2 regions of the Propionispora hippei DSM 15287 genome follow, and region 1 is predicted to be linked to the other one. Evidence: riboswitches for the same ligand, from Rfam matches in the RefSeq annotation. Region 1 holds a riboswitch; the other holds the start of a gene.

What was found. A riboswitch is a leader RNA that binds a small molecule or an ion and turns the genes downstream of it on or off. The one in region 1 is predicted to bind cobalamin.
Region 2: it holds a riboswitch for cobalamin, as region 1 does, so the genes downstream of both, cbiD (cobalt-precorrin-5B (C(1))-methyltransferase CbiD) here and F3H20_RS14630 (TonB-dependent receptor) in region 1, are expected to answer to the same signal.

What each region holds. Positions count from the first base shown of each region.
Region 1 covers NZ_FQZD01000030.1:27,922-32,013, forward strand. The annotation lists gene F3H20_RS14620 (hypothetical protein) at 1-254, shown strand, start outside; gene F3H20_RS14625 (adenosylcobinamide amidohydrolase) at 309-1,430, shown strand; cobalamin riboswitch at 1,664-1,846, shown strand; gene F3H20_RS14630 (TonB-dependent receptor) at 2,005-3,903, shown strand; gene F3H20_RS14635 (sugar phosphate isomerase/epimerase family protein) at 3,976-4,092, shown strand, end outside.
Region 2 covers NZ_FQZD01000004.1:61,395-65,486, reverse strand. The annotation lists gene cobM (precorrin-4 C(11)-methyltransferase) at 1-95, opposite strand, end outside; gene cbiT (precorrin-6Y C5,15-methyltransferase (decarboxylating) subunit CbiT) at 122-697, opposite strand; gene cbiE (precorrin-6y C5,15-methyltransferase (decarboxylating) subunit CbiE) at 694-1,320, opposite strand; gene cbiD (cobalt-precorrin-5B (C(1))-methyltransferase CbiD) at 1,305-2,405, opposite strand; cobalamin riboswitch at 2,488-2,662, opposite strand; gene F3H20_RS00295 (2-oxoacid:acceptor oxidoreductase family protein) at 3,119-3,649, opposite strand; gene F3H20_RS00290 (thiamine pyrophosphate-dependent enzyme) at 3,649-4,092, opposite strand, start outside.

The DNA of each region.
Region 1 (4,092 bases):
ATGTCGATAAAACGCGGGTCGTGGCGGCTCTGAAACAGGAATATGAAGAGCGGCTTTCGCTGCAGGGAAAACCGGTTGACGGCAAGGAAGAATGGCTGCATAACAGAGCGTTGGCCATCGATCCGGCAGCGGTGGCTGAAAAAATTACGCCGCTATTGGAAACCTACCCGTTGGATGATAAGGTGATAGCTGATCAAGTTGTTATGATGGTTTTCAATAATGCCTTTTTATTCCCGGCTTTGCAGAGTGTGTAAGGGCAGGATAGACCAGGCTACGGTTATCAGTGCCGCTAAGCTACGGAGGAAGTCATGAAGATATATGAGCTATCGAACGGAGATCCGGTTTACCGGCCGGAGAAAAGTATTATCATACGGTTTAAGTGGCCCCGTAAAGTTCTTAGCACTTCTATATATAATGGCGGGTATCGGAACGATTTGACGGCCGTATTTAACTACGATTGTACTGTACCTAACGGAAAGTGTACCTGGCAGGCGGCCAATTATGAGGAATATATGCGTCAGGCCGCTGTCAAGTTTGGGTTGACGCCGGATACCGTTTCCGGTATGGCCACGGCAGCGGCGATGGACAATGTGGCCATCCATACGGCCTGTTACCAGAGCTTGCAGGTTACGGCGCTGGTCACCGGTGGAATTGAGGAGAACGGGGGAAGGGTTGGCGACCCGGCCACGTATTTTGAACCGGCGGAACGAAATACCCTGTATAAGCCGGGTACGATCAATATTTTTTTAGTAATTGATGCGGATATGCCGCCGGCCTCGCTGGTGCGGGCGCTGGTAACCTGTACGGAAGCTAAAACCGCCGCCCTGCAGGAGCTGATGGCCGGCAGCAATTATTCCACCGGTCTGGCAACCGGTTCGGGCACCGATCAGACCATGCTTATTGCCAATCCTCACTCAGCCCTGTATCTGGAAAGCGCGGGAAAGCATGCCAAGCTGGGTGAACTGATCGGCTGTGTGGTTAAGCAGGCCGTAAAGGAAGCGCTGCAGCGGCAGACCGGACTGTCGCCCAAACTGCAATATAGTTCGCTGCGGCGGCTCAAGCGTTTTGGTGTGGGGGAGGAAACCTTGTGGACCCTTTATCGGCAAGAAACCGGTGATGCCGATCAAGTGTGGTTTTTGCAGCGCTTGCGATGTCTGGATACTAATTCCCGGCTGGTAATCTACACTTCACTCTATGTCCATTTACTGGACCAATGGCTTTGGGGGCTGTTAAACCCGGAAGAAGTTCGGCGGACCGGGCAGGAGCTAATCGAACAGGTAAGTTCCCGTATTGGCGTGTATCCACCGCAGATTGGCGGAGAGAATTTGGAAGATTATTTGACAGCCTGGTCTAGCCTGGTGGTAGCTGCGGTGAATAAAACAGAGTCTTGTGACAGCCAACCGGCACCAGTCAGCTTGTTTAATGATTAATTATTGTTGCAGTTACGCTTAACGGTCAGGAGAATAGGGGCTTGCATTAAGCTAATAAGTCCGGCCGACGTGTGGGGAAAACACTATTTAGGTGTATGAGAAATGCATAGGGCCTATTAAATGTATGTATTTTACTGTGATACCATAATAGTATACAGTATTTCATGCCTGGAATATTTGACATCGTTACTATAATGTGCTATTTTTAACACGAAAGTTACAAATAGTACAAATTACATAGGTAAGAGACAGGTGCCCGCTAGGGCTTAATAGGGAAGTCCGGTGTAATGCCGGCGCGGTCCCGCCACTGTAATGAGGAGCAAAGCCAAAAAAATGCCACTGGGACGAAAATCCTGGGAAGGCTTGGCTGAGCGATGATCCAGAGCCAGGAGAACTGCCTGTTTGACAATCACCGTTTGACCCACGAGCGATGGGAAGGGGATTTTAGATGCAGGTCCTTCGTTTTCATCTATTATCCCGGCTATTATATGTGCCGGGATTTTTGATTGAGCGGCCCTATTTTCTAAGTCCTACCCCGCCCGTGGGGAGGACTTATTTTATTGGGGGGAAAACATTGAAAAGAAAAGGAAAACACAGTAAGGCCGTGCTCTGTGCCTTGCTCAGCAGCGCCGTTCTCTGCCAAATCCCGGGATTGTCCTGGGCGGAAGGCGAGGATAATCTGTTTGATTTTGATCCCATCGTGGTAACGGCTACCAAGACACCGGTAAAGCTTTCGGAATCCAACGCTAACATGACCGTAATTACCCGCAAGGATATCGAGGAACAGCATTATGCCGATTTATCGGAAGCCTTACGGAACGTACCTGGCGTAACTATCAACAATTATGGTACCGGTATTGGTCATGAAGCGTCGAATATGCTGCGAATCAACGGTTCCGATAAAATCGTTGTATTGGTTGACGGTGTCAGAGTGGATGCGGCGGGGGTCAATTTTGCCGCTGCCGCTTACAGCGATCTGGATAATGTGGAAAAAATTGAAGTGTTAAAAGGAGCTGCCGCCTCTCTATATGGGGCAAATGCCAAAGGCGGGGTTATTCAGATTATTACGCGAAAAGCGGAGGGAAATAAGAGCACGCTGACCTATACCGGCGGCAGCTATGATAAAGAAAATTATGCTTTTATGAATCAGGGCAAAGCAGGCGATTACAGTTGGGTTGTTACCAGCCAGAAAGATATCATGGGTGATTATAAGGATGCTAACGGCACTACAGTTCCGGAACACCGTAATGCAGAGACCACAACGTTTAAACTGACTAAGGCGATTAATGAAAAGTCGGATATAACCTTTGACTATCAGAAGTATCAGTCGGACTATATGTACTCGGGAACGAATTATTATCTAAACCAGCGTAATCCGGGGAATATGGATAATTACAATTGGAAACTGATTTATAATAATCAATTAACGGACAAGCTGAAAAACCGGCTGACTTTTTATAACGGTGTATATGATAATACGTTCCAATGGAGTAATAATGCAGGTACGTCTATGGAAAAAGTAAAAACTATGCGGCTGCAGGACGAGTTTACTCAAACCCTTGCCGACAACCATACGGTTACCGGTGGTTTTGAGTATTCCCGGGACAAGGTAGTTTCCAAGGGGAATAAGAAGCTCAGCAATTCTGCCTACTATGTTCAGGACGAATGGAATTTGGACCGGCAGTGGAAACTGACGTCCGGTGTCCGTTACGATGACAGCGCCCAATATGGGTCTAATACCTCGCCACATGTGAATTTAGGATATAAAGCTAATGAAGACACGAGCTACTATGTTTCTTACAACAAGTATTTTATCGTTCCGACTCCTGATCAAGTATTTAATAATACTTACGGTAACAATAACCTAAAAGCAGAAAAAGGGGATAATCTGGAATTTGGTGTAAATCACAGGCTAAGTGATACGCTGAGCACCACATTTCATATGTTCAAGAGAAGTTCCAGTAATGCCGTATTTTATGATTATAACTTGTGGAAATACGTTAATTCGGATGAAAAGGTCCATGGGTGGGATATTCAGCTAAACAAACAGGTGACAAAACAATTGAGTACATATGTTGGTTATACCCATACCACTATTGATGCTACTATACAACAGGCGGAAAACGTAGATGGATATGTTCCCAAAGGGTACTGGAATGTCGGAGCGGATTATCGGCAGGAGCGATATGATATACATTTACAGGGGCGTGGTGTAAGTGATAAAACCGGTCCGCAAAATGGTACGGCCTATAGCAACTATTTCCCGGAGAGTACTTATTGGGTATGGGATTTTGCATTGAATTACAAGCTTAGTAAAGATGCAAAGACTTTCCTAAGAGTTAACAACCTGTTTAATAAGTTTTACGCAGAACAGTCTAATGCCAGCAATCGGCCGGGATGGGGTGGTAATCCAGGTGAGTGGTATACCAGCCCTGGCCGCAACTACCAACTCGGAGTTCAATATCAATTCTAATCAACAGAGGGAAGAGAGAAGATGCCTGATGACGGGGATCTTCTCTCGTAATTTAATTTTTGTGAGGAAGTCATGCTGCAACTTGTAAACTTATCCAACTACCAAACCGACTTAGATTTAATCAGCCATAGTGCCACCTGCCTGCGATTGTTTCTGGAACAGAACCAGCTCGACGGTTTGGAGCTTATG
Region 2 (4,092 bases), on a different contig from region 1:
TAAATGATCACATCAGCCTCGCTGACCAACCGCTGCCCTTTTACCGTAATCAGTTCCGGATCGCCCGGACCTGCACCGACAAACCAAACCTGCATATCCATTCCTCCTGTATCTTTACACACTATTCCGCTTCAGCCGCGATAATATAAATGGGATTAAGCGCCTGCATCATATGGCTGGACGCAACTTTACGCAACCTTGTCACCTGAGCGCAGATGGTTTCTACGGAAAATTCCGGACAACTGTCCAGAAAGGCCAGCGCCCGCTGCAGTGTTTCCACTGTCACGGCGGTCACAACCAGTCGCCCTCCCGGCTTCAGTAGTTGCCGGGCTTCGGTTAAAATGGCGTCCAGCTTCCCGCCGCTGCCGCCGATCAGAATCACATCGGCCTGCGGTAATCCCTGCAGGGCTTGCGGCGCCGCCCCCGCTATCGGCCGGACCGCCGCCGCAAACTGGGCCGCGTTCTGTCTGATCAGTTCAATGCCCTCCGGCTCCCGCTCAATCGCATATACCTCACCGTAACCGCTTTGCAGGGCCGCCTCGACCGACAGGGAACCGGTTCCGGCCCCAATGTCAATCACCGTATCACCGGGATTGATTTTTGCCCGCGCCAGCACCAGTATCCTGATCTCGGCTTTCGTCATCGGAATATTGCCCCGGATGAACCGGTCGTCGCTGATTCCCACATGATAGGTCATGCTTTCACCACCATTACACAATGTGAATATCCTTCCCGGCTGCTCAATTCCTCCAGGGTAGCCGTAACAACCTGTTCATTTTCATAGGACAGCGCCAGACAAACAACTGCCGGCGTAGCTGCCGGCCAGCCGGCTGCCAGTAAATACCTGGCAATCGTACGGGAATTATTCTCACTGTCTGTTAAAATCCCCAGTTTTTTATCACACCGGTAAGCCAACGCCGCTGCATCGGCTTTGCGCCCATGCAGGCTGATCAGTGTGGCATCCTGCCAATAGTCGCTTGTACGGGCAAATGCCAACTGCAGGGAACTGATGCCGGGAATCACTTCGATGCATGCTGGGGGAAACCGGCGGCGGATCGCCGGCAATAAGCTGTAAAATCCCGGATCGCCGGATACCATGACAACCACATCGTGCGAGGCCAGTTCCTCTTCTATATAAGACAACACACCGGCAATATCGCCGTCAATGACTTTGCTTTTTACGCCTGCCGGCGCCAGCGTTTCCAGCGCCCGTTTACCGCCCACCAGAACGCGGGCCTGCTCAATGGTTCGCTTGGCAACCGGCAGCAGATAGTCCGCCGAGCCGGGCCCGATGCCTGCCACAATTATTTTATGTTCCACCCTAACTTCTCCCCTATCCTGACGGCACCTGCATCCATGCCCAATATGGACCCCTGCAGCGTGACAATGACCGTTCCCACTTCCAGGTCCTGAAATACATACCGCATGGCCCGTTGACTGGCCCGTTCCGCCAGCACTGCATGCACCTGCCGCAAACCGGCGTTTTCAATAAGCGGCAACGCGGCTTCGGTAGTGGCGCACCGCAAAATGGCCTGAACCGTCTGTTGTGACGCCCCCAGCGATGCGGCATAAGCCGCCAGCGTTTCCATGCGGCCGTCGGCCATACGGTTATGAGTATGAAAAATTCCGGCCGCCACTTTGCAAATCTTCCCCAGATGGCCAAACAGCAAGACCTGCTTCATCCCGTACCGAACGGCCTGTTCCAACATAAAGCCGATAAAATTGCTGGTTTGCACAATCTGCTCGGCCGGCAAACCGCATTTTTTTATCGCAATATCCTGACCGATCTTACCCGGCGCAAACACCACCGCATCGTGGCCGAGCGCTTTCACCACGCTGATCTGAGGCGCCAGCGAGTTTTTAAATGCTTCTTCCGACATAGGCTCTACAATCCCGGTTGTACCAATAATCGACAAACCGCCCTCTATACCCAGTACAGGATTTAACGTACGGGCCGCCAACGCTTCGCCGCCGGGAATGGATACGGTGACAACCGCACCCCAACCCGGGGGCAGAGCGTCCCGGACAGCCGACAGAATCATCTGACGGGGTCCCGGATTAATGGCCGGTTCACCGACAGGCACGGACAAGCCGGGCAGCGTAACCGTTCCCACGCCGCTCCCCGCCCGTAAAACAATATCCGCGCCTTCCGCCATCTCTACCGCTGCCTCAATCGTAACGCCATTAGTAATATCGGGGTCGTCGCCGGCATCCTTCACGACTGCCGCCTTACCAACCCGTTCGGTTCTGCTGCTGTCGGCAATGGCAACAGCAATGGACTTTTGCTGAGGTGACAATACAACAACCTGCTCCACCTGCTGGCCGCACCAGGCCAAAACAGCGGCCTTGGCTGCTGCTGCCGCACAGGTGCCTGTGGTAATCCCTGTTCGCATTTGTTTGAACAAACTAAAAAACCCCCTGTGACAAGAGGGTAAAAAACAACACAATGTAGATTTTACCCACCTGCCCATCTTCCGTAGGTCATAACGGTGTGTGTTAAAATAGGCAGGTCTCCTGACTTCGGATCAACGCACATCCGCACCTTCCCGGTTATCCCAGTGGCTACCGCGAATCTGCTCCCCATCACAGTGGCGGGACCGCTCCGGAATTTCACCGGCATTCCCTTTTAAGCATGACAAGCACCTATTTCCTTCCTTATTCAGCTACGGCAATATCGCCTGAAACCATCCTGCAACACCGGGGAATCACTCATTCTAGGTAACCGCTGATTTGAGTGATCCTGTCAGCCTAGCGAGAGATTTTTTCGCCGGGCAAGGAAGTAAAACCGCAGGAATAAGCGGCCCCTATTTCAAGATTTTGCTGACGCAGCCAGGCGGAAAAAGATCCGTCAGGACGCGCAGCGTGAATTAATCAGCGGTTCCCTTGCAAATTTTGTCTTATTTTATCTTATTCCACCCCGGCGCCTTGTTTTCCTGCTTGGCCGGTCCGTTAAGACACTGTTTATTATTCCTGAGTACGTACACAGCCTGACAAACCTTTTTCCGCCAGTCCGGCAGGCTCATTACATCAATGGTTCCCTAACAGAGCCAGATTATACAGACAGACCGGATGTGAAAAGGAAACGTTCAACCTTGCCTGAACGTTTCCTTCCGAATAGCTACCGCTGGGCATATAACTGGTTACCCAAAGCTAAGGCTTTTTGATTTTTTTCTTCCGTACCGCGCGGCACCCGGGCCAGTACTGCCTTGATTAAAGACGCTTCACTAACCGCACCGGTCGCGGCCACCAGCGCCCCAAGTGCAATGATATTGGCAAACATGGCATTGCCCAGTTCCTCGCGGGCTGTCCTGGTAATCGGCAAGTCAATCACTTCGGCCTCACGGCCGGAGATTTCCTTTACCAATGTGGAATCCGCCAGCAGTTTGCCGTTTTTCTTTAGTATATCGGCATACTTGTTGCAGGCTTCCTGGCTCATCACCAACAGAATATCCGGCGCCAATACCTTGGGATAGTCAATCTCGTCTTCACTGATAATGACTTCGGCCTTACTTGCTCCGCCACGGGCTTCCGGTCCGTACGACTGGGTCTGTATGGCCTGTTTTCCGTCAAGAATGGCGGCCTCCGCCAAAATGATGCCGGCCAGAATCAACCCTTGTCCGCCGGTACCACTTAAACTGATTTCCAGCATTACGCCTTGCCCCCTTCCTGCAGCCGCGCCACCAGTCTGGCATATTCCGCCGTATATTCCGCCGTGGGCGAATGGTAGAGCTCACCGATAACAAACTTGCCGGTCATTGCTTCCGGCGTCATCTTGGCCGCGGCCTTCGCCATCACGGCATGGTCACGCTGCCATAGCAGCATGGCCGCCGCTGTAGGCATTTTGTTTTTCCGGCCATAACCGATCGGACACTGGGTTATACCGTCAATCACGGAGAACCCTTTATTCTCAATCCCTTTGACAATGAGATCTGTCAACATGGCGGCATGGTACGCGGTTCCCCGCGCCACATAGGTGGCACCGGCTGCAATAGCCAATTGCGCAATATCAAAGGACCGCTCCATATGACCGAACGGCGCCGTCGTAGACCGGCTATCGACAGGAGTCAACGGCGAAGACTGGCCGCCAGTCAT